DNA from 2 places in the Promicromonospora sp. NPDC060271 genome. Region 2 is predicted to be linked to the other one. Evidence: predicted binding sites of a transcription regulator. Region 2 holds the regulator's gene; the other holds the start of a gene.
The links. The regulator HrcA, encoded in region 2, represses chaperone genes, less so after heat shock. The targets are predictions, from matches to a motif close to TTNGCACTCGNNNNNNNCGAGTGCNAA.
Positions count from the first base shown of each region.

Region 1: a site for HrcA is predicted at 10,497-10,523, ahead of ACFWE2_RS01200 (Hsp20/alpha crystallin family protein). Genes of this name have one in related genera too.

Region 1 is NZ_JBHXBG010000004.1:13,223-29,562, forward strand. Features, by position in the region: gene ACFWE2_RS01155 (NYN domain-containing protein) at 1-132, shown strand, start outside; gene ACFWE2_RS01160 (App1 family protein) at 122-1,198, opposite strand; gene ACFWE2_RS01165 (carbohydrate ABC transporter permease) at 1,215-2,126, opposite strand; gene ACFWE2_RS01170 (carbohydrate ABC transporter permease) at 2,128-3,090, opposite strand; gene ACFWE2_RS01175 (extracellular solute-binding protein) at 3,105-4,463, opposite strand; gene ACFWE2_RS01180 (LacI family DNA-binding transcriptional regulator) at 4,621-5,658, shown strand; gene ACFWE2_RS01185 (glycoside hydrolase family 2 protein) at 5,824-7,707, shown strand; gene ACFWE2_RS01190 (lysophospholipid acyltransferase family protein) at 7,807-8,451, shown strand; gene ACFWE2_RS01195 (N-acetylmuramoyl-L-alanine amidase) at 8,505-9,740, opposite strand; gene ACFWE2_RS01200 (Hsp20/alpha crystallin family protein) at 9,949-10,404, opposite strand; gene ACFWE2_RS01205 (methylenetetrahydrofolate reductase) at 10,603-11,547, opposite strand; gene ACFWE2_RS01210 (carbohydrate ABC transporter permease) at 11,761-12,684, opposite strand; gene ACFWE2_RS01215 (carbohydrate ABC transporter permease) at 12,684-13,559, opposite strand; gene ACFWE2_RS01220 (extracellular solute-binding protein) at 13,637-14,887, opposite strand; gene ACFWE2_RS01225 (hypothetical protein) at 15,118-15,654, opposite strand; gene ACFWE2_RS01230 (hypothetical protein) at 15,760-15,978, opposite strand; gene ACFWE2_RS01235 (2-phosphosulfolactate phosphatase) at 16,329-16,340, shown strand, end outside.
Region 2 is NZ_JBHXBG010000220.1:321-7,913, forward strand. Features, by position in the region: gene ACFWE2_RS23195 (16S rRNA (uracil(1498)-N(3))-methyltransferase) at 1-542, opposite strand, end outside; gene dnaJ (molecular chaperone DnaJ) at 553-1,674, opposite strand; gene hrcA (heat-inducible transcriptional repressor HrcA) at 1,729-2,748, opposite strand; gene ACFWE2_RS23210 (hypothetical protein) at 3,113-3,298, shown strand; gene ACFWE2_RS23215 (AAA family ATPase) at 3,399-6,341, shown strand; gene ACFWE2_RS23220 (DUF3097 domain-containing protein) at 6,423-7,289, shown strand; gene ACFWE2_RS23225 (DUF4870 domain-containing protein) at 7,326-7,593, shown strand, end outside.

The DNA of each region.
Region 1 (16,340 bases), on a different contig from region 2:
AAGCGTCCCGACTTCTCGGAGAAGGCGCTCGGCTTCCGCGGGTTCCTGCAGTTCGCGAAGGCCGCGGAGGCCGCAGGCGCGGTATCCCTGGCCTGGGACGACGACGCGGACGACTACCTCGTCACCGCCTGAGCTCGAGCACACCGGGGATCGCCGCGAGCTGACGGGTCAGCTCGCCGCCGTCCCGCCCGTAGACGGTCGGCACCGGACGCACCTCGAGGTCGGCGTCCGGGGTGCCGCCGTCCGGGAGGTTCCCGGCGAGCACCTGCTGCCCGCCGGTGAGCTGCCGGATCGCCACCGCCCGCACGCGGTCGGGACGGCGGTCCACGGCCTTCGCGTAGATCTGCGGGTCATGCTGTCCGTCGTCGCCGATGAGCAGCCAGCGCACGTGCGGGAACCACGACATCAGGTGCTCGAGGCTCGCTTCCTTGTGGGCCGGTCCGCTGCGGAACCATCCGGTGAGGGTGGGTCCCCAGTCGGTCAGGAGCAGCGGCCCGCGCGGGTAGGAGTGCCGCGAGAGGAAGGCGCGCAGCGTGTTCGCGGTGTTCCACGCACCGGTCGACAGGTAGAAGAAGCCGGCGTCGGGGTGCGCCTGCTGCAGGGCCCGGTACAGCTCGGGCATGCCGGGTACGGCTCGCCGCGCGCTGGAGTGCCGCACGAACGTGTTCCATGCCGCGAGCAGGGGCCGCGGCACCGCGGTCACCATCGTCGTGTCGTCCATGTCGCTGATGACGCCGAACTCGGTCCGCTCGTCGAGCACCCGGATCAGCGCCTCGGCCTCCCACGGGTCGGCCTCGTCGAGCACCGTCAGGTTCGCGGAGTGCCACCCGGCCGACAGCGGGGCGTCGGTGGGCAGCTCGACGTCGATGTAGCCGGCGCGGTCGCTCGTCACGACGGAGACGTGGCCGCCGACCTGGAGCCGCACGCGGCAGTGCGGCACCGGCACGGTGAGAAAGTGGCGGAACCCGCGCCGCCCTGCGCGGAGCGCCTCGAGGTCCGGGGCAGCGGGACGCGGCCGGGAGAGCAGCACGCGTGCGAGCACCCGCACCTGGTCCGGCGTGCCGTAGCCGCTGTAGGTCTCGAGGCGGGGGTGCCAGCCGGCGCGGCGGAGCACCCGCCCCGCCGCGGCGTAGAAATGGTCTTCCACCACCGCGGCGAGGTGCGGGCGCTGTGAGGGGTGCGGGGTAGGAGTGGCCACACCCGATTGTCGCCTGTTACTGCCCACCCATGCCCGTGGTCGCGACACCCTGCACGATGCGGCGCTGGAAGAACATGAAGACGATGAGCAGCGGCAACGCCGCGATCATCGCGGACGCCATGTTCTGCGCGTACTGCACGCCGTAGGCGTCCTTCACCGTGGACAGGCCGACGGGCAGGGTCATGAACTGCGGGTCGGTGGTGATGATGAACGGCCACAGGAAGTTGTTCCACGCGCCGATGAACACGAAGATCGCCACCGCCACGAGGATCGACCGCGAGAGCGGCAGCACGATGGTCCAGAACAGCCGCCACGGGCCCGCGCCGTCGATCCGGGCGGCGTCGAGCAGCTCCTGCGGGATCGCGTCGAAGAACCGCTTGAGGATGAACACCATCACGGGCGCCACCACCTGCGGCAGCACGATGCCGGCGACCGTGTCGACGAGCCCGAGCACCTGCATCTCCCGGAACAGCGGGACGATGAGGATCTGCCCCGGCATCATGATCGCCGCGAGGGTCAGCCACTGCATGAGCGCCCTGCCCTTGAACAGGGTCTGCGAGAACGCGAAGGCGGCCATCGCGGAGATGAGCACCGTGAGCGCCGTGACCAGCACGGCGACCACCAGGCTGTTCCACATCCACAGCAGCAGGTCGCTGTTGCCGAGCACCTTCTGGTAGGCGTCGAGCGTCCAGCCCGTCGCGGGCAGCAGCTCCGCCGGAAGCGCTGCCTCGGCCTCGTGCTTGAAGCTGGTGACGGCGCCCCAGACGATGGGCACGAGCCAGGCCCCGGCGAGCACGACGAGCGCCGCGAGCGCCCCGGCGCGCGCCCAGGGCGACGGGCCGATGGTCAGCCTGGTGAGGGCCTGGTTCTCGGCCCGTTCCTGCAGTGCCTTCGTCCGGCGGACCTCGGCGATGTCGGCGACGGCCATCTCAGGCCTCCTTCCGGGCCGGCAGCAGCCGCACCAGCGTGAATACGAGGATCAGGGCGAAGAACACGTAGGAGATCGCTGAGGCGTAGCCGAGCCGGTAGTTGGTGAAGCCGGTGTCGTAGATGTACTCGAGGATCGGCCGCGTGCTGCCGTTGGGTCCGCCCGCGGTGAGCATGTAGATCTGGTCGAACACCTTGAGCGAGGCGAGAAGCTGCAGCACGACGATGACGCCCGTGATCGTGCGGAGCTGGGGCAGCGTGATGGAGAACAGCCGCCGCCAGCCGCCGGCGCCGTCGATGGTCGCGGCCTCGTACTGCTGGGCCGGGATGCCCTGCAGCGCCGCCAGGTAGAGCAGGAAGTTGAAGCCGACGGTCCACCACACGGTGACCCCGGCGATGGAGAACATCGCGACGTTCTCGTCGGTGAGCCAGCCGATGGGGCCCAGGCCCAGGCCCGAGATCCAGGTGTCCAGCAGGCCGATGTCGGGCTGGAACATCCAGTTGCTCAGGTGCCAGACGACGGCGCTGGTCAGCAGGTACGGCGCGAAGAACGACATGCGCCACACCCACTGGCCGGGCAGGCCGGTGTGCACGAGCAGCGCCATGACGAGGGCCACGAGCACCAGGGGCACGGTGCTGAGGATCGTGAACCACACGGTGTGCCACAGCGTCTGCCAGACCTGGGGGTCGCCGAACGCCTCCACGTAGTTCGCGAAGCCGATGAACTCGCTGCCGGCCCCGGTGAGGCTCTGGTTCGTGAAGCTCATCCACAGGCCGTAGAGCGTCGGCACCACGAGAAAGAGGCCCGTGGCGACGGCGAACGGCGCGACGAACAGGTACCCGGACCTGTCCCGCTCGCGCATGGACTTGCGGGGCGTCCCAGCGGCCGTGCCGGAACGTCTCGCGGGGGTTTCTGGCAGTGCCGGCCCCGCGGGCGCGGTGACGCCGGTGTTCGAGACAGTCATCGTCGTCCTCTCGGTCAGGCGGGGTTGGGCAGGGCGAGGAACCGGTCCATCTCGCTCAGCATCCGGGTCACGGCCGTGCGGCCGGGAGCCTTGCCCGCGAGGGTGTCCGTCATCGCGTCCGCCATGCGGTTCTGGAAGTCGCTGCCGCCGCCGGTGAACCAGGCGTCCGGGTCGAAGACGGCTATCTCTGCAGCGGGTGCGTAGTCGCGCTGCGGCGTGAGCTCCTGGTACGCGGGCTCCTCGACGATGGGCTGATAGGCGGGGATGTGTCCCGCCGAGGCCCAGGTCAGACCCTCCTTGAGGAGCCCGGCGAGGACACGGTAGGTCGCCTCGCGCCCGGCGGGGTCGGGCTGTCCCTGCCGGGGCAGCACGAACGCGTGGGAGTCCGCGTAGTTGGCCGGCGTGCCGAAGATCGCCGGGAACTGCGTGGCCCCGACGTCGGGCAGCGCGTCGCGGAACATCGGCAGGTCCCACTCGCCGGCGAACATCATGCCCGTGCGCTGCGACATGAAGCGGGCGGCCGCGGCGTTGCCGTCCTGGTTCTTCGCGGCGACCGTGCCGTCGACCATCTCCTGCAGGAACTCGAAGACCTCCGCGGCGGCCTCCTCGTCGAGCGCCGCGGGACGGCCCGGCGTGAGCTCGTACTCACCGCCGTTCTGCGAGTAGAGGCCCCAGAACATGCGCCAGCACCCTGCGGGGTCGCGCTGATAGCCCCAGCCGACGCCGGTCTCGCCCGTGACCTCGGCCATCGCGCGGCCGGCCGCGAGGAAGGCGTCCGCGCCGGCGACGGCGTCCAGGTCGAGCTTGCCGTCCGGTCGCGCGAGGCCCGCGTCCTTGATGATCGTCGGGTTGTGGAACGTGATGTACGGGTGGGTGTCCAGCGGCAGCGCGTAGAGCCGGCCGTCGTACTGGGCCTTCTGCCAGACGGCGGGGGCGAAGTGCTCCTCACGCACCCCGAGCTGCGCGAGCGCGTCCAGGTCGAACGGCTCCAGGAGCCCGCCCGGTGCGTATCCGGCCAGCCGGGACATGTGCATGACGGCGGCCTCCGGCGGCCGCCCGCCCGACGACGCCATCGCCAGCTTGGTGTAGTACGGCGGCCCCCAGGCGAGCGTCGTCGACTCGACGGCGATGTCCGGGTTCGCCGACGCGACCGCACCGACCATCTCCTGCATGAGCGCGCCGTCACCGCCCGAGAACAGGTCCCAGATCATGACCGGGGTCCGGCCCGCACCGACGGCGCCTGGTGCGGCGCAGCCGGCGAGCGTCCCGCCCAGCGCGATCCCACCTGCGCCGACCAGCGCCGTGCGGAGCAGATCACGGCGGCTCAGGCCGCCGGAGCTCTCCGCACGACTGCGGGTTCTTGACGCGATCACAGAACTTTCCCGCCCTGGGGCGCCACGTCCTCGTAGCACGGTCATCGTCGACCTCCAATGGTGCAACGTTGCGATCCAACGTTGGATCACGATGGACTAGGCCGAGCGTCCCGTCAAGGGGCAAGGGTCGGGCACAGGTGTGGAAGGAAGTGATGGGTTGTCGGAGCATGTGGGTCGCCGCGTCGGTATCAAGGAGGTAGCAGCCGCAGCGGGTGTCTCCTGGAAGACCGTCTCCAACGTCGTGAACGACACGGGACGCGTCGGTGAGGCGACCCGGGCACGGGTGGAGGCCGTGATCGCCGAGCTGGGCTACCGGCCCAACCTCGCCGGACGTCAGCTACGGCGGGGCCGCACCAACACGCTCGCGCTCGCCGTGCCGTGGGTGCACGCGCCGTACTTCTCGGTGCTCGCCCACGAGGTGATCGAGGTCGGCAGCTCCCGTGGGTACCGTGTCCTCATCGAGGAGACGAGGTCCTCGCGCGACATCGAGCTCGAGGTGGCCCGCGGCTTCGACGTCCAGGCGATCGACGGCATCATCTTCTCGCCGCTGGAGCTGTCTCCTGCCGAGATCGACGAGGTGCGCGGTCCCGTACCCCTCGTGCTCCTGGGTGAGCGGGCCGACCCGGACCCCACCCGCACACGTCGGACGGACCACGTCAGCATCGACAACGTGGACGCCGCGGCGCAGGTCACGGCGCACCTGCTGGATTCGGGACGGCGCAGGCTCGGCTTCCTCGGCGCAGAGCCGCCCGGCGCCGGCCGCACCGGCGCGCAGCGCGTGCAGGGTTTCCTCGACGCCCACGCCACCGCCGGCATCGAGGTCGACGAGCGATGGGTGCTCCAGTGCCCTCAGTTCTCGAGGCCGGCGGGCGCGGAGACCATCGAGCAGGTGCTGCCCCGGATCGGCCAGATCGACGGGCTGGTGTGCGCCAACGACGAGCTGGCCCTTGGCGCGCTCTACGCGCTGCGCCGGAACGGGGTGCGGGTCCCTGCAGACCTCGCCGTCACCGGCTGGGACAACACCGAGGACGGCAGGTACTCGAACCCGTCGCTGACGACCGTGGCGCCGGACCTGCGCGCGATCGCGGAGACCGCCGTGGACCGGATCCTCGCGCAGCTCGAGAACCCCACCGTCGAGCCGGTCGACGCGCTGGTGCCGCACCGCCTGCTGGTCCGGGAGAGCAGTCACGGCTGAGCCCGTCGGGCAGTCGGCAAGATGTCAGGTGATCGGCACCCCGGAATGCCGATCACCTGACGAAATACCGACCACACGGGCGGCCTCGCCTGATACAACGTTGCATTCCGCAGTGAAGCCGTGTTGAATCACCGCGCACCTGTCGTAGACGCAACGGAGCAGCTGATGACCTTCCTCGACCGCTTCTCGCCCGCCGGCGAACCGACGGCCACCGCCGTACCTCGCCCCGAGTACCCCCGCCCGCAGATGGCCCGCGACCGCTGGCTCAACCTCAACGGCACCTGGCAGTTCGAGGTCGACGCGGGCGACTCCGGCCTGGAACGCGGCCTTGTCGACCGCCCGCTCCAGGGCGAGATCGTCGTGCCGTTCGCACCCGAGTCGCAGCTCTCCGGCATCGAGAACACCGACTTCCTCGAGGCGGTCTGGTACCGCCGCGAGGTGACCGTCCCGGCGGAGTGGGCCGCCGTGGGCGACGACCCGCACGTCCTGCTGCACTTCGGCGCCGTCGACCACGACGCAACGGTGTGGGTCGACGGCACGGAGGTCGTCCGACACCGCGGCGGGTTCACCCCATTCACGGCCGACTTGCACGGGATCGCGAGCCCCGGGGACACGGTCACCGTCGTCGTGCGGGCCCGGGACACGCGGCACGGGCCGCAGGCCCGCGGCAAGCAGAGCAACCGCTACGCGAACTTCGAGTGCAACTACACCCGGACCACGGGAATCTGGCAGACGGTGTGGCTGGAGCCGGTGCCGGCCGCGCACCTGCGCCGTCCGCGCATCACGCCCGACCTGGCCAGCACGGCGTTCGACGTCGTGGTGCCGCTGTCGGCGAACCGGCGCGGCCACACGGTCACGGTCACCGTGACCGACGCCGACGGCGAGGTGGCGACCGCCACCGCGCGCGCCGACCTCGACCTGGCGCCCGCCCTGCGCGTCGTCGTCCCCGCGGACCGCGTCCGCACCTGGGGACCGGGCGACCCCCACCTGTACGGGATAGACATCGAGCTGCGTGACGCCGACGGCGCCGTCGTGGACTCCGTGCGCTCCTACGGCGGCCTGCGCTCCGTGTCCATCGACGGACAGGCCGTGCGGATCAACGGCCAGGCCGTGTTCCAGCGGCTCGTGCTGGACCAGGGCTACTGGCCCGAGTCGCTCATGACCGCGCCGTCGGACGCCGCGCTGGCCCGCGACATCGAGCTCGGCCTCGCGGCCGGCTTCAACGGGGCCCGCCTGCACCAGAAGGTCTTCGAGGAGCGGTACCTGTTCCACGCGGACCGGCTCGGCTACCTGGTCTGGGGCGAGTTCGGCGACTGGGGCGTCAGCGGCTACGGCACGCCCGCCGACGGGCAGCGGCCCACGACGTCGTTCGTCGCCGAGTGGATGGAGGCGCTCCAGCGCGACCACTCGCACCCGTCGATCATCGGCTGGTGCCCGCTCAACGAGACGCACCAGGACCTGCACGACCGCATGACGCAGCTCGACGACGTCACCCGCGCCATGTGGCTCGCCACCAAGGTGGCCGACCCGTCCCGGCCGGTGCTGGACGCCAGCGGCTACTCGCACCGGGTCCTCGAGACCGACATCTGGGACTCGCACCTGTACGAGCAGGAGCCTGCGAGGTTCGCGGAGCTCGTGGGCAACCTCGCCGACGGGCAGCCCTACGAGAACACGCGCGACGACGGCACCAAGATGTCGGTGCCCTACCGCGGTCAGCCGTACTTCGTCAGCGAGTACGGCGGCATCTGGTGGAACCCGGACGCTGCGGCGACCGCGTCGGGGAACTCGCCCGACTCCTGGGGCTACGGCCAGCGGGTGGCCGACGAGGAGGAGTTCCACGCCCGGTTCCGCGGGCTCACGGAGGCGCTGCTCGGCGACCCGCGCATGTTCGCCTACTGCTACACGCAGCTCACCGACGTGTTCCAGGAGGAGAACGGGATCTACCGGTTCGACCGCAGTGAGAAGCTCGACGTCGCCCGGGTGCGGGAGGTCCAGGTCCAGGTGGCGGCCGTGGAGGCGGCGGAGAACGCCGAGGCGACAGCCGGCTAGACGTGGTGGCCGGAGACGGGCTTCTTGTGGGTCTCTTTAGTCTTTTTCACCACATATCACCCCGTCCACAGGTTCGCTTGAGGGGTGCACAATAGGCCGGTGACGTACCGGTTCCTCAAGCTCATCCTCTCGCTCCTCGTGCTAGTGCTTCTGCGCCCGCGCGTCACTGGCCTGCACAACATCCCGAAGCGCGGCGCCGTGATCCTGGCGAGCAACCACCTGTCGTTCATCGACTCGCTGCTCATCCCGATCATGGCGCCGCGCCACGTCGCGTTCCTGGCCAAGGCCGAGTACTGGACCGGCAAGGGGATCAAGGGGCGTTTCTCCCGCTGGTTCTTCACCAAGATGGGCGACATCCCGGTGCAGCGGGACGACCCGCGTGCCGGCCAGCGCTCCCTCGAGGACGCGCTCGCCGTGCTGCAGCGCGGCGGCGCGTTCGGCATCTACCCCGAGGGCACGCGCTCGCGCGACGGCAAGCTGCACAAGGGTCACACCGGCGTGGCCTGGCTGGCCCTGACCGGCAAGGCGCCCGTCGTGCCTGTTGCCCTGCTCGGGACGGACAAGGTGAAGCCCATCGGCAAGATGCCGCGGTTCGCCAAGGTCGAGCTGCACTTCGGCGTGCCCATCGACCCGTCCCGCCAGATCGCGGCGGGCACCAAGCCCGCACAGGCCCGCCGCGAGCTGACGGAGCAGGTCATGCAGTCCATCCAGGCGATGAGCGGCCAGGAGCGCGCGGACGACTGACGAGGTGTCAGGCACCCAGGTCACCGGAGTGACCTGGGCGTCTGACACGGAGGCTAGAGCCGGGTGATGCGGATGGCGTCCGCGATCACGTACGCCGTGCCCTGCGTCCAGCGGCTGACGGCCACCACCGTGCGGGTGCCGGCCGTCATGGAGTACGTACCGAGCGACAGCCACGCGCCGCCACCCGTGGACTGGTCCACCCTGATGGTCGACGAGCCGGTCCCCGTGTAGACGATGAACGGCGTGGACGTGTTGTAGCCCGCGATCCCCGGGAACCACGCCTCCACCCGGTACGAACCGTTGGACGGGATCGTCGCCGAGAACGTCGCCAGGTCGCTCACCTCGGCAGGCGTCGCATAGCGGTAGTTCGCGCCGTACCGCTCGGCCGAGAAGGACGACGTCAGCCATGAGCCGCCCGCCGCGAAGCCCGACGACGTGTTGTCGACGATGACCGACCAGCTCGAGCCGGCCAGGGCAGCCGCCACCTCCGACCGGAGCTGCGGCAGCATCGAGTACAGGACGTCGCCAGGGCAGGCGGTCGCCGTGTAGTCCCGGTGCCCGTAGATCTGCGTCGGCGCGATCCCGTACTGGTCACAGATGTAGGCGCACAGCTCGACCAGGCGGCTCCAGAGCTGCGCCGGCGGCGTGGCGCTCGTGTACGTGCCCTGGTTCTCGATGCCTATGGCCTGGCTGTTCTGCCCCGGGGCGTGCGCGCCCACGACGGTGCCGCTGCCGCTCTGGAGCCGGCCCAGCGACCCGTGGCGGCCTTCCATCACGTAACCGCCGCGGCTCACCGTGAGGTGCTGGCCGGTGTCGACCCAGCCGTTGTCGAAGTGCCACTGCTGGATGTCGCGGGCGATCTGGTAACCGGCGGCCTGCGAGTAGTCGGTGACGTTCGCCGACGCCGTGTGGTGGATCAGGATCTTGTTCGGGTTGGTCGAGACCGTCTCGATGGTGCCCCGGGCCGCGGCCGCGCCCCAGGTGGCGCAGCTCGCGATGACCGGCGCGGCGACCTCCACCCCGGCCAGCGCGCCCGGCGGTGCGTCGGACGGCGCCTCGGGGTCGGGCGCGAGGGACTGCCGGGTGTCGGACGCCCGCACCACCGAAGGTGCCGCACTCGCCGGAGCGGCCATGGTCGCGCCCGCGGCACCGATGCCGAGGACGACGGCGCCGCGCAGCAGGTCGCGCCGGCCGAGCTTGGCGCCTTCGCCGAAGTCCCGGCGGTCAGGATCGCAACCCTCAGGGCCGAGACCGAGCGAGTGGTCGTGAGAGTGGTCATGTGAGTGCACGGTTGAACCTCCATGAGACGGGGTCACGCCGGAACGCGCCAAGTCTCACGACGAGCCACACGGGCGGCAAGGGGACAACTCCCCATGCGCCCGGCTGAGGCCGGACTGCCGAAGTAGTCCGGCGACGCCGCTCAGGCCGCCGCCCGCCCCGTCAGGCACGTCAGACGCCCAGGCCACCGCAGTGACCTGGGCGTCTGACAGGTGAGGTTCAGGACTCGATGGTCTGCTGCGTCTGCGACGCGCCCTGGCCGATCGACGTCGCACTGCTGGTGTGCGACACCTCGACCTTGCGCGGCTTCGCGTCCTCGCTGACCGGGATCGTCAGCGAGAGCACACCGTCGGCGTACGAGGCCGAGATGCGGTCGAGGGCGAGACCGCGGCCCACCGTCAGCTGCCGCGCGAACGTCCCCGTCGGCCGCTCACGGACCAGCCACTGGGCGTCGCCGTCGGACCGCTGCGTGCGCTCGGCGCGGATCGTGAGCGTCCGGTCCTCGACCGACACGTCGATGGTGCCGGGGTCGACGCCGGGCAGGTCCATCGACAGGACGTAGTGGTCACCCGTGCGGAACAGGTCCATCGGCATGCCGCCGGACTGCCGTGCGTTGCCGGCGAACGTGCTGAACAGCCGGTCCATCTCCTGGAACGGGTCCCAGTAGGTAGCCATCGCGCATCACCTCCTACAACGGTGCGGCCCTGGCCCTTCCAGGGCCGCAGCGATCGACGGCGGGCTGGCCGCCGTCCGGCTACGCCATAATTCTGGCACTCTCCCCCCGAGAGTGCCAACCCCTCGACACCGCTGAGTGCTGGCTATTTGTGGGTCCAGACCCGTGAAACCCGCAAATAGCCAGCACTCAGCGATGGGTCAGGCGGCCGCGCGGCCCGTCAGGCCCACCCGTTCCAGCAGGTCGAGGGCTGGGCGATGCTTGTTGAACGTGTATACGTGCACGCCGGGGGCACCGGCGTCGAGCACGTCGCGCGCGAGCGTCGTGGAGTACTGGAGGCCGCGCTCGTGCTGGGCCTCTGGGTCGACATCGCCGCCGGGCCCCGTGAGCCGGTCGAGCTCCCGCAGGAGGCCGGGCGGCGCGGCGACACCCGTGAGCTCCTCGACGCGGCGCAGGCGACGGGCCTCCGTGGCGGGCAGGATCCCGGCGAGGATCGGGATGGTCACCCCCGCCGAGCGCGCCGACTCGACGAACCCGGTATAGGACTCGGCCCGGTAGAAGAACTGGGTGATCGCGAAGCTCGCGCCGGCCTCCTGCTTCTCCAGGAGCCGCCGCACCTCCTGCTCGCGGGTGGTGCCGGCGCCGGGATTGCCGTCCGGGAACGTCGCGACGGCGATCGTGAGCGGGCGCGCGGCCGACCGCAGGGCGGTGCTGGCGTCCGCCGCACAGCGACGTTCGTCCACCTGCCGCAGCAGCCGGACCAGGTCGATGCTGGAACGCACGTCGTCGTCGGCGGGACGCCAGTCCGGCTCGTCGCGCGGCGGGTCCCCCCGCAGCGCGAGGAACGACCGCACGCCGGCTTCGAGGAATTCGTCGATCACCTCGGAAACGTCCTCGCGGGACGCACCCACGCAGGTCAGGTGGGCCACCGGCAGCACGGGCGTGCCCCTGAGCAGCGTGGCGAGCACCTCGCGCGACGTCGCCCGGTCGCCGCCCGCCGCGCCGTACGTGACGGACACGAAGTCCGGGCGGGCCGCGACGAGGCGCTGTGCCGTCTCCCAGAAGTTCGGTGCGGCATCGGGCCGACGCGGTGGCATGAGCTCGAACGACACCGTGGGGCGGTGCGGGTGTACCTCGGCGACCATGGCTGCTCCATCGAACCTGGCGTGAGCACCTTACGTCCTCACGCCACGGCCTCGAGGCAGGAAGTCGGCAGGTTGCTGCGGTGTCAGGGAGCCAGGACTCTCGACCGCTCTGGATGGGTTCGCCACCATGCTAAGCGAATGTCCACCACTGGGACAGATTTCGTCCGACGGTCGAGACGACCTGGCTCACCGACTGTGCGCGCCCCTGCTCGCCTACTTCACCGACCCGGCCACCAGGCCGCCCACGAGCCGCTTCTCGATGGCCATGAACAGGAGGACCACGGGCACGATCGCCACGATGGACACCCCGAACACGTAGTGCCACGACGTCTCGTACTGACCCACGAACTTCGTCAGCGCCACGGACAGCGGCTGGTTGCCGGCCGTCGACAGCAGCACCAGCGACGCCGCGAACTCGTTCCAGGACGCGACGAACGTGAACACCACCGCCGTCACTATCCCGGGCCACACCAGCGGCAGGTTGATCTTCGTCAGGACTGTGAAGGTGCCCGCGCCGTCGATCTGCGCGGCCTCGTCGACCTCCTTCGGGATGCTCGCGAAGAAGCTGTGCATGATCCAGACCGCGAACGACAGGTTGAACGCCGCGTTGACCAGGATCATCGCGGCCCACGTGTCCAGGATCCCGAGGGCGATGAACTGGCGGAACAGGCCCGACGTCAGCACCGCCGGCTGCACCATCTGGGTCACGATCACGAGGAACAGGAACACGAGCCGGCCGGGGAACCGGAACCGCGCCGTGTAGTAGGCGGCGGGCAGCGCGACGGCGAGCACGAGCAGCGTGGCGCACAGCGAGATCACCAGGGTGGAGATCAGGTTCTGCAGCAGCGGCGTCTCGGGCGTCGCCCACATCGTGACGTAGTTCTCCCAGTGCCACTCCGTGGGGAAGTACGTGGGATCGACCGACCTGATCTCGGCCTTGGTCTTCACCGAGCCGAAGAACATGATCAGGTACGGCAGCATGAACACCACCAGAACCACGAGGCCTGCCAACATGCGCAGCAGCAGGGACCCGATCGGTACCTGGTCCGCTGTGTACTTCCGTACGCGCTTCCGGTTGTCCGACGGCGGCCGGGTCGCCTTGCGCGGCGCGGTCGCCGAGGCGGTGGTCACGGTCATCAGACCTCCTCGAGGGGGCGGACGACCCGCACGTAGACGGCGACGATCCCGATGACCACCAGGAACGCGATGACGGACAGCGCGCTGGCCAGGTCGATCTGCCGCTGGTTCTGCATGTACTTGAAGATCATGGTCATGACGGTGTCGGCGTCGTAGCCGGGGATGGACCCCGTCATGACGCGCAGGATCGGCAGCGAGTTGAACACGTTGATGATGTTGATCAGCACCGCCACCGACACCGCACCGCGGAGCTGCGGCAGCACCACGCTGAAGTAGGTGCGCAGCCCGCCTGCGCCGTCGAGGCGCGCGGCCTCGACGGTCTCGCCGGGAACCGTCTGCAGGCCGGCCAGGATCGTGTAGGTCGTGAACGGCAGCGACACGAACACGGCGACCACGATCGCCCACGCGAACGCGGTCCCGGGGTGCCGGGTCCAGCCGTAGCCCTCCGGCGTGTCGATCAGGCCGATGTCCACGAGGAACGAGTTGATGATGCCGAAGTACGGCTCCAGGCCGTAGTGCACCACCAGCGTGGTCATGACCACGCTGGCGGCCCACGGCACGATCACGGCCATGCGCACCAGGCGACGCCCGGGGAACGCCTTGTTCAGCAGCGCCGCGAGGGCGAGCGACCCGAGCAGGGTGCAGCCGACGACGACGACCACCCAGACGACCGTCCGCCCGAGGATCGGCCAGAAGTACTGGAAGCCGACCACCGTCGCGAAGTTCGCGAGGCCAACGCCCCCGTCGTCCACGCCGCTCTGACTGATGTCGCGGGTCGAGTTCCAGAACATCAGGCCTACCGGGAACAGGACCACGGCCGCGATGAGCGCGACCGCGGGCCCGATCCATGGCAGGGCCTTCAACAGGTCCTTCACCAGAGGTTCCTCGTGCTTTCGGTTCAGCGTCGGGTGTCGTCGACGCGTGCTTGCTTCGAGCGGTCAGCGCCGAGGCGTCAGCCGGCGTCGACCTGTTCCTGGATCTCGGCGAGCACGTCCTGCGCGGACTTGTCGCTGTCGAGCTGGCCGAAGAGGGCCTTGAACGCCGAGTCCGCCGCCGACCAGTCCGGGTTGGTGCTGGGGTAGAACTGCGCGTCCGGCAGCACCTCGAGGAACGGGGCGAGCGCCTCGTCGTCGGCGAGCTGCTCGGAGCCCGAGAGGGTGGTGGGCAGGAAGCCCTCGCCCTGGACCCACGGAACGTAGACGTCGGCGGTGTAGAGGTAGTCGAAGAAGGCGGTGATGGCCTCCTGCTTGTCACCGTCGTTCTTGAACGCCATGAGGTGGTCGGCCACACCGAGCGTGAACGGGCTGCCGTCCTCGGTGGGGATCGGGTGGATCGAGTACTCGAGGTCCGGGTTGTCCGACGCGATCTGGCCCACGCTCGGCGGCAGGCCGATCTGCATGCCGATCTTGCCCTGGACGAAGATGTCGAACAGCGGGCTGCGGTCGGTCGCACCGGCGTCGGCCTGCGTGGCACCTTCGTCGATCATCTTCTTGATGAACTCGGCGCCGGCGACGTTCTCCGGGGTGTCGATGGTGATGGCCTCGGAGTCACCGAAGGTGCCGCCACCGCCCCAGAGCCACACGGCCGCCTCGGCCTGCGCCTCCTCGGAACCGAGCGGCATGCCGTAGCCGGCCACACCGCCGCCGAGCTCGGAGACCTTCGTCGCGGACTCGAGCAGCTCGTCCCACGTGGCGGGGACCTCGGCGCCCGCCTCCTCGAGGAGCGCGTCGTTGACGAACAGCGCACGGGCCGAGGCGATCCAGGGCAGGCCGTACGTGGTGTCGCCCACCGCGGCGTTCTCCAGGAACGTGGGCTGGAAGTCGGCGTAGGTCTCGTCGGAGGTGACGTCCTCGACCGGGTACAGCAGCTCGTCAGCGGCGAAGCCGGCGAAGGGGCCGCCGTTGTAGATGTCCGGGGCCTCGCCGCCCTGGATCTTGGTGGCGATGACCGACTCGAGGTTGTCCCACGACTCGACCTGCAGGTTCACGTCGATGTCCGGGTTGGCGTCCTCGAACCCGGCGATCACGTCCTCCCACAGGCCCTGGGATGCGTCGGAGTAGCTGGGGACCAGCAGGTCGAGCGTGGTCGCGCCGCCCTCCGCTCCGCCGTCCGACGGGGAGCCGCCGAACCCGCAGGCCGTCAGGCCGGTCGTCGTGGCGAGCGTGATCACGAGGATCCCGCCGAGCCTCCTGTACTGCGCCATTGCTACTCCTTGGGCTTGTCCTGCTCGTTCGTGGTGCAGGTCACGTTTTCACTTGCCCCTGAATCTGTCAAGGGTTCTAACAAACCTGTGACATACGGGTAACAGCGTGTCCCGAGGCGGCCCGCGAGGCCAGTGGAGAAGCCAAAAAGAGGGCCGCAGCGCGGGGCTGCGACCCTCCTTGGGCACGTCTCCGGGCCCCGACGGCGAAGCTGCCGCCAGGCCTCATGCGGTCAGCAGCCGCACCCTCCGCCATTGCTGCCCTGCGCGATCGCGCCGTACCTCCTGACGGCTTGGTCGCTCCCTGCGTACCGGAGCTCCCACGCCCCCTCGCGAGCGGGCACGACCGTGGAGATCTTGCCGTCGGGGCCCACGGTGAGCGTGCGCACGAACACGGGCTCCTCCTCCCGTTCGAGGGAGCCGTCCGGGTCGTGGTACAGCCCCACCGTCGTGTTCCGCACCGGGCTCCACGAGGGGGTGCCGTCGGCGCTGACGCGCAGCCACGTGAACTGGGCGGTGATCCGGGACGGCCGTCCGTCGGTCGCCGTGGGATGCGTGATCTCGCCCTGGAAGCGCACCTCGCGCCGGAGCGAGATCTTCTTGGCCTGGTCGACGTCGACGTGGTGCAGGACCAGCCGTCCGTCGGGCCGCTCGACCGCCGCGGTGTACTCGATGCCCACGTGATAGAACCCGGGCCTGATGCGCTCGGGGAGCGGGACCTCCACGGACGTGTCGCCGTCGGCGTCCAGGGTGACCGGGAACCGGCGCACCTGGGTCTCGCCGACGCCCTGGAGCGTGACAAAGCGTGGCGACGCACGAGAGCGCCTGCCCGAACCACGGGCAGGCGCTCTTCGGTTCCGTTGCTTGTGGCGTGCTTACCGCTCGGTGGCACCGATCATCGGCAGACCGAACGACAGCCCGACGGCGAGGATGCCGGCGACGAACAGGTACGGCGCCGATGCGCCCTGGTCGGCCCCGCCGATGGCGATCAACGCGAACCCGCCGAGGAAGAGCGCGAAGCACACGATCGCGCGTACCAGCAGGGTCGCCGTGGGCTCCTGCTTCTGCCTACGGGCCACTTCGAAATCACTCATGGGCCAAATCTACCGCCCTGTCGGCTCGTGCTGACGGCCGGCTCGCAGATCAGGCCTCGGCAGGCTCGTCTCGGCGCCCATCGGGTCGGGCGACCATGGCAGCGGCGACGTCATCGAGGTCCGGGCGGGTGACATCTCCGGAAATTTCGGCAGGCGTGCCGACGCGCGACGGTGTGCTCGCCCAGGGTTCCGAAGCCCGTCGTTACGGCCCTGACCTCGAAAGGAGCGTCCGAGGGGAGGGTCGCAGCCAGCCCATGACCCGACACCGCGAGTGTGCAGAGCGCCCGAACCGCAACCGTGTTCGCTCAGCGCGAAACATGGGCTAGTTCGGGTGACACTACGATGCGTTCGTGGCAAACACG
Region 2 (7,593 bases):
ACGGCAACGGTCCCGCCCGCCGCGACGACCGAGCGGGTCCTGGCCGCGAGCTGCTTGGTGCTCAGCGGCAGCTCGACGTCGGGTATGCGGCAGCGGCGGGCCTGCTTGGTCGCGGCCCGCACGGTGCTCACCCAGCGTGCCCGCGACTTCGCGGCCCGGTCGCCGCGCCAGACGACGACCGACCGCTCGGCCTGCCACGGGATGATGGCGTCCACGCCGACCTCGGTGGCGGCCTCGATGGCCATCTCGTCGCGGTCGCCCTTCGCGAGGGCCTGGACGAGCGTCACGACGACGGCGGGCGCCGGCTCGACGTCCACCTCCTCGACCCGGAGGTGCACCTCGGCCCCGGCCACCGACTCGACGACGGTCCGCAGGCGTACTCCCGCGCCGTCGACGACGTCGATCCGCTCCCCCGGGCCGCGCCGCTGGACGACGCCGGCGTGCCGGCCCTCGGCGCCGTCGAGCACGTAGACCGAGCCCGCGGCGTACCCGGAGAGCGGATGGGCGGTGGACGCCTCCGCGAGAAAGACTGGCGCGCTCATGGGTCGGCGGTCAGCGGCCGCTGAACTTGTCGCGCAGCCGCGAGAACACGCCGCCGTGCGCGGACGCGAGGCGCGACTCGGGCCGCTCCTCGCCGCGCAGGACCGCGAGCTGCTGCAGGAGCGCCGTCTGCTCCTCGTCCAGGGCCGTTGGCACCTGGACCTCGATGTGCACGTTGAGGTCGCCGCGCCCGGTCGAGTGCAGGTGCCCCACGCCGAGGCCCTTGAGGGTCATGACCTGGCCCGGCTGCGTACCCGGGCGCAGGTCGATCTCCTGGAGCCCGTCCAGGGTGTCGAGCTCGAGGACGGTGCCGAGCGCGGCCGCCGTCATCGGCACCTGGAGGGTGCAGTGCAGCTCGTCGCCGCGCCGCACGAACGTGTCGTGCGCGCGCTCGCGGATCTCGACGTACAGGTCGCCGGCGGGGCCACCACCGGGGCCCACCTCGCCCTGGGCGGAGAGCTTGATGCGCGTGCCGGTGTCGACGCCCGCCGGGACGTTCACGGAGACGGTGCGGCGCGAACGCACGCGGCCCTCGCCTGCGCAGTCGGTGCAGGGCTCCGGGATGACCGTGCCGAAGCCGCCGCAGGCGGAGCAGGGCTGGTTGGTCATGACCTGGCCGAGGAACGAGCGGGCGACCCGCTGCACGGAGCCGCGGCCGTGGCAGACGTCGCAGGTGCGCGCCGAGGTGCCCGGCCGCGCGCCGTCGCCGGCGCAGGTGTTGCACACCACGGCCGTGTCGACCTGGATCTCGCGCTTCGCGCCGAACACCGCCTCGGCGAGCTCGAGGTCCAGCCGCACGAGCGCGTCGTTGCCGCGCCGGGCGCGCGGGACCGGCCCGGTGGGCTGCCCGCCGCCGAAGAAGGTCTCGAAGATGTCCTGGAAACCGAACCCGGCGCCGAACCCGCCACCGGCGCCACCACCGGGCGCGGTCGGGTCGACACCCATGTCGTACTGCTGGCGCTTGTCCGGGTTGGACAGCACCTCGTAGGCACGCGCGACGTCCTTGAACCGGTCCTCGCCCACGTTGCCTGCCACGTCGGGGTGCAGCTCGCGGGCCAGCTTGCGGTATGCCTTCTTGATCTGCTCGGGCGAGGCGTCGCGCGGAACACCGAGAATCTCGTAGTAGTCGGTCACAGGTCTCTCTCTTGAGAACTTAGGTGAAGAAACGTGGGGTGAAGAGGTGAGTGGTCAGTTGGGCAGCACACGCGACAGGTAGCGCGCGACGGCGCGCACCGCGGCGATGGTGCCCGGGTAGTCCATACGGGTGGGGCCGATCGAGCTCAGGATCGCGACGGTGTCGCCGTCGGACGAGCCGTAGCCGGACGTGACCACCGAGGTCTCCGACAGGCCCGCCAGCCGGTTCTCGTGGCCGATGCTCACGGCAACGCCCGCGTCGTCGGTCATGTCGGTGAGGAGCCCGAGCAGGACCACCTGCTCCTCGAGGGCCTCGAGCACGGGACGCAGGCCCTGTTCGAACCGCATGCCGGAGCGCGCCAGGTTGGCCTGCCCCGTCAGCACTATGCGTTCCTCGCTCTCCTCCGCGAGCGCCGCGGTGACCACCTCGGCCACGGCCGTACCCAGCGCGCGGTGCTCGTCGGGCATCGCCTCGGTGACCCGCGCGAAGGCCGTGCCGATCTCGGTGAGCCGGTGGCCGGCGGCCGCGGCGTTGAAACGCGCGCGCAGCTCGCCGAGCGTCCCGTCGTCCATCCCGACGGGCGCGTCGAGGTAACGCTGCTCCACCCGTCCCGTGTCCGTGATGACGACGACGAGGAGCCGCCCCTCCACGGAGGGCACGAGCTCGAGGTGCCGCAGCCCGGAACGGCGCAGCGACGGGTACTGCACGACGGCGACCTGGCCGGTGAGCTGCGCGATGAGGCGCCCGGCGCGAGCCACCACGTCGTCGAGGTCGACCGCCTCGGACAGGAACGTCTCGATGGCGCGCTTCTGGGGCACGCTCAGCGGGCGCACCTCCGCGAGCTGGTCCACGAACAGGCGGTAGCCCTTGTCCGTCGGGATGCGTCCGGCCGAGGTGTGGGGCTGGGCGATGAGCCCGGCCTCTTCCAGGGCAGCCATGTCGTTGCGCACGGTCGCCGGGGAGACACCGAGCTTGTGCCGCTCGGTGAGTATGCGGGAGCCCACGGGCTCCCGTGTCCGGACATAGTCCTCCACGATCGCTCGCAAGACATCGAGCCTGCGTTCTTCGCTCACCGCGTTCACCTCCGTCCCAGGTAGAACGTCCGGGACCTGCACCCGGGTTCCGGCCGGCGCTCCAGCACTCTCGCCTGCCGAGTGCCAATCCTATCCGGCACACGCCACAGGCCAAGCCCTCGACCCGCCACCCGTCCCCACCGGCCGGGCCCGAACGGGGCAGACCGGCAGGTCAGGGGTGCCTCACCCTAGTGGCCTCCCCGTTCGCGAGGGGCCGAATAAGGCAATGCCTTAGGTGCCGCCGAACACCTCGGCGGACCCGGTCCGAAAGATGCGGAGACCACCCGATCCGCCAGGGGTACCTCACGGACGAACCTTGAGTCATCGCCGGCGACGGGCCTGCGACGACCAGGAGGCACACACCATGTTCGGTTTCTCCGACTATGCCGAGTACCGCACCAACGAGCAGGAGGTCAACCGCCGGGCCGAGCAGTCACGGGTGGCCCGCGAGCGCAAGGAGAACGCCCGCCGGCGGGCGGCCGAGCAGCGCGCCGCAGAGCCCACCAGGCAGGCCGAGGCCGCCCGCACGGCCAGGCCCCGCGTCGCCTGACGCGCGGCGCCAGCCCGTGCCGGACAGCCGTGCCGAACAGACACGACCAGCGACGATGACCAGCGGACCGACAAAGGGACCGGCATGGGACGATGAGCCCATGCCGGTTCCCCGCGCCCGTCTGGTGGGTCGAGCCAGAGAGCTCGGCGAGCTCAGAGCCGCCCTCGACGCCGTCCGCTCGGGTGGCAACCGCACGGTGGTGATCGCCGGCGAGGCAGGGATCGGCAAGACCCGCCTCCTCGACGAGCTCAGCGCGCACGCCGACGGCGTCACCGTCCTCACCGGACAGTGCGCCGACGAGGGCTCCGGCCCCCTCCCCTACGCGGCCCTCGCCGGACTGCTGCGCGGCATCGTCCGGACGGTTGGCCCCGAGGCGGCGGTCGCCGCGGCCGGACCCGCCGCGAGCGCCCTGTCCGCCGTCGCACCCCAGCTCGTCGCACCGGCGTCCGACGCCGGAGCGGACCGCCTTCCCGAGGTCCTCACCAACCTGCTCGCCGGCCTCGCGGCCGAGCGCCCCGTCATCGTGATCATGGAGGACCTGCACTGGGCCGACGACGTCACCCGCGCCGTCGCCCTGCGCCTCGCCCGCACCGCACCCGCCGGACTGCTCCTGCTGCTCACCTACCGCAGCGACGACGTCGGCCGCGCGCACCCCCTGCGCAGCGTCATGGCCGAGCTCGACCGGGCCCGGCTCACGACCCGCCTCGACCTGGCCCGCCTGGGCGTCGCGGAGGTCCGGGAGATGGCGCGCGACCTGCTCGGCGGCACCACCGGCCGCCAGGACGGCCTCGCACGCGGTCTGGACCCCGTCGCCCCCGCCGGGTTCGACGCCGACCGCTCCGCCGAGCCGTTCGCCGACCTGGCCGACCGCAGCGAGGGCGTCCCCTTCTACGTCGAGGAGCTGGTCGGCTTCCTGGACACCGACCTGCCCGACTCCCTGCGCGACATCCTCCTGCTGCGCTACTGGAACCTGAGCCGCGAGGCCCAGGCCCTCTGCCGCGTCGTCGCGGCCGCCGGCCCGCGCGTCTGGCACGACGTGCTCGACGACGTCCTGGCCGACGTCACCACCGGCGTCGGACCCGAACCCGAGGACGGGCTGCGCGAGGCGGTCGACGCCCAGGTGCTGGTGACCACGGACATCGGCTACGCCTTCCGGCACGCGCTGGTCCAGGAGGCCGTGTACGCCGAGCTGCTGCCGGGCGAGCGCCGCCGCCTGCACGCCGCGTACGCACGGGCGCTGGAGGGCGCCCTCGTCCGGCGCGCCCGGTCGGTCGCCAAGCTGTCCCGGATAGCCGACCACTGGTGGCGTGCCGGCATCCTGGACAGGGCGCTCGCGGCGGCCGTCGTCGGGCACCGGGCGGCGGCGGACGGCGCGGCGTCGTCCACCGCGGTCGCCCTCGGGGAGCGCGCCCTGGAGCTCTGGGAACAGGTGCCCGACGCCGAGGCCGTGGCCGGCCTGCCGCACCACGAGCTGCTCCGCACCGTCGCCGAGTCGCTGCGCGGGTCCACCCGGACCACCCGCGCCCTGGCCGTTGCCCACGAGGCGATCGCCGAGTGGCCCCGCGACGACCCGGCGGGCCTCGCCGGCATGCTCTCCGACACGGCGCTCATCGCGGGCCACGCCGGCTCCGGCGAGGGGCCGGAGCTCATCGAGCGGGCCCTCGCCCTCGTCGAACCCGGCCGGGACGACGCCGTCCGCGCCCACCTCCTGATGCTGCGGGCGCGCCACGCCATGCTCGACGGCCGGACCGAGGAAGGAATAGTGGCGGCCACCGCCGCCTACGAGGCGGGGATCGCGATCGGCAGCCCCGAGGTCACGTCGGTAGCGCTGAACCTGCGCGGCGTGAGCCGGGTCCAGCGCGGCGACGCCGGCGGCTTCGCCGAGATCGACGCCGCACGCGATGCGGCGCAGGGCGCCTGGCGAGGGCTGAGCCGGTACTACACCAACGGCTCGGACTCCCGGATCCTCGTCGGCGAGTGGGACCGGGCGGTCGAGATCGCCCAGGAGGGGATCACGGAGGCACGCCGGCACGGCGCCTCCGAGGGCTCGCGAATCATGATCGAAGGGAACGTCGTCGAGGCCTGGATCGGGCGCGGCGACTGGGCCGAGGCGGCCGCCTGGTACGAGCGCACGGTGCCCCTGATCCACGACAGCGTGTACACCGCCTACCTGACCGAGCGCCGCGCCTGGCTCCTGATGTGGCGCGGCGACGTCGAGCGGGCACAGGCCGAGGCCCGCCACCGCGCGGCCACCTGGGAGCGGTTCGGCCGCCTGGAGGAACAGATCCGGTCCCGCAGCAGGGCCACCCAGGCGGAGCTCGAGCTGCTGCGCGGCGAGCCGGCCGCGGCGCTGGAGCGCCTCTCGGTGGTCGTCGCGCCGGACCACCCGCGCAGCCCGGCCTACGACCTCACGTCTCTCGCGACGGCGGCGCGGGCGATCGCCGAGCTCCGGGCGGCCGGCCAGGACGTCGACGACGCCCCGTACCGCGCGGCGCTCGCCGAGTGCGCTCACTGGCCGACGTTCCCCGTGTGGTCCGCGGTGTTCGAGGCGGAGCTGGGTACCGGCCCGTGGACGGCCGTCGCCGAACAGCCCGGCCCCGGGCCCGCCCACCTGCGCCCGTACGCGCTGTACCGGGAGGGTGCGCGGCTGCTCGAGGCCGGCGACCGGCCCGGGGCGCGATCGGCGCTCGGGTCGGCGATCACCGAGGCGGAGAAGATCGGCGCGGGGCTGATCGTCCAGCGGGCGCAGGGCCTGATCGACCGGGCCGGCCTGACCGGCCGTGGCGGGCCCGCCGAGGCGCCCGCGCCGACGGCGGCGGCGTCCTCACCGGCGGCGTCCTCGCCAACGGCGGGCGGCGTGCCGGACACGCTCACCCCGCGGGAGCAGCAGGTGCTCGCACTCGTCGCGGAGGGCTTGACCAACGGGCAGATCGCGGAGCGGCTGTTCATCTCGGCCAAGACCGCCTCGGTGCACGTCTCGGCGATCCTGCGCAAGCTCGGCGTGTCGACCCGCACGGAAGCGGCCCTCCGCGTTCCTCGTTGAGTGCTGGCTATTTGCGCGTTCAGACACTCCGAGAGCACAGATATCCAGCACTCAGCGGGGCGGCGGAACTAGGGTCAGCCCGTGGTTGACGAACGGTATGGGCCCGATGTGCTGTCCCCCGCTTTTCCTGGTGCGCAGCGGGGGCGGAGCCGGCCTACGTCGCAGCCCATGGCCGCCGATACCGGGCTCGTGGTCGAAGAGGTCGAGACCGGCTGGGTGGGCGCCGTCGTCCGTGTCGAGAAGTCGGGCGGGATGCACGTGGTGGTTCTCGAGGACCGGCGCGGCCGCACCCGGACCTTCCCGCTCGGCCCGGGATTCTGGGTGGAGGGCAAGCCCGTGGTGCTCACGGCGCCCGTCCTGCGCCGCGCGCCCGTCCAGCCCACGCGCACCGCCTCCGGGTCGGTGGCGGTGCACGGTGCCAGGGCCCGCGTGGCACGGGGCAGCCGCATCTGGGTGGAGGGCAGGCACGACGCCGAGCTCGTCGAGAAGGTCTGGGGCGACGACCTGCGCGTCGAGGGCGTGGTGGTCGAGATGCTGGACGGCGTGGACCACCTCGCCGAACGTCTCGCCGAGTTCCGGCCCGACGCCGACCGCCGCGTCGGCGTGCTGGTCGACCACCTGGTCCCCGGGTCGAAGGAGCAGCGGCTGACCGACGACGCGCTGCGCCACGTCCCGCAGGGCACCGTGCTGGTGCTCGGCCACCCGTACGTCGACGTGTGGCAGGCGGTGCGCGCCGAGCGGCTCGGGCTGGACCGCTGGCCGGTCATCGACAGGGGTACCGAGTGGAAGCTCGGCATCCTGCGCTCCCTGGGCTGGCCTGCCGAGGCACAGGCCGACGTCGCCCGCGGCTGGCAGCGGATCCTCGGCACGGTGCGCGACTTCCGCGACCTCGACCCGGCGCTGCTGGGACGAGTCGAAGAACTTATCGATTTCGTGACCACGTCATGAGCCATCTCGGAGGCCGCAGCCTCTACGGTTATGGCCATGTCCGAGAACCCGCAGCAGTCGCCTCAGCCGCCTGACCAGCCGCAGCAGCCCGGCCAGCCGCCGCAGCAGCCTCCCGCCTACGGCTCACCCCAGCCCGGCCAGCCCCCGTACCAGGACCAGCCGTACCCGAACCAGCCCGCACCCGGCCAGCCGGGCCAGCCGCAGCCGGGCACCGGTTACGGCCCGCCCTACGGCGCCGGCGTGCCGTACCAGCCCCAGCCGCTGAACCCGTCGGACGAGCGCATGTGGGCGATCTTCGCCCAGA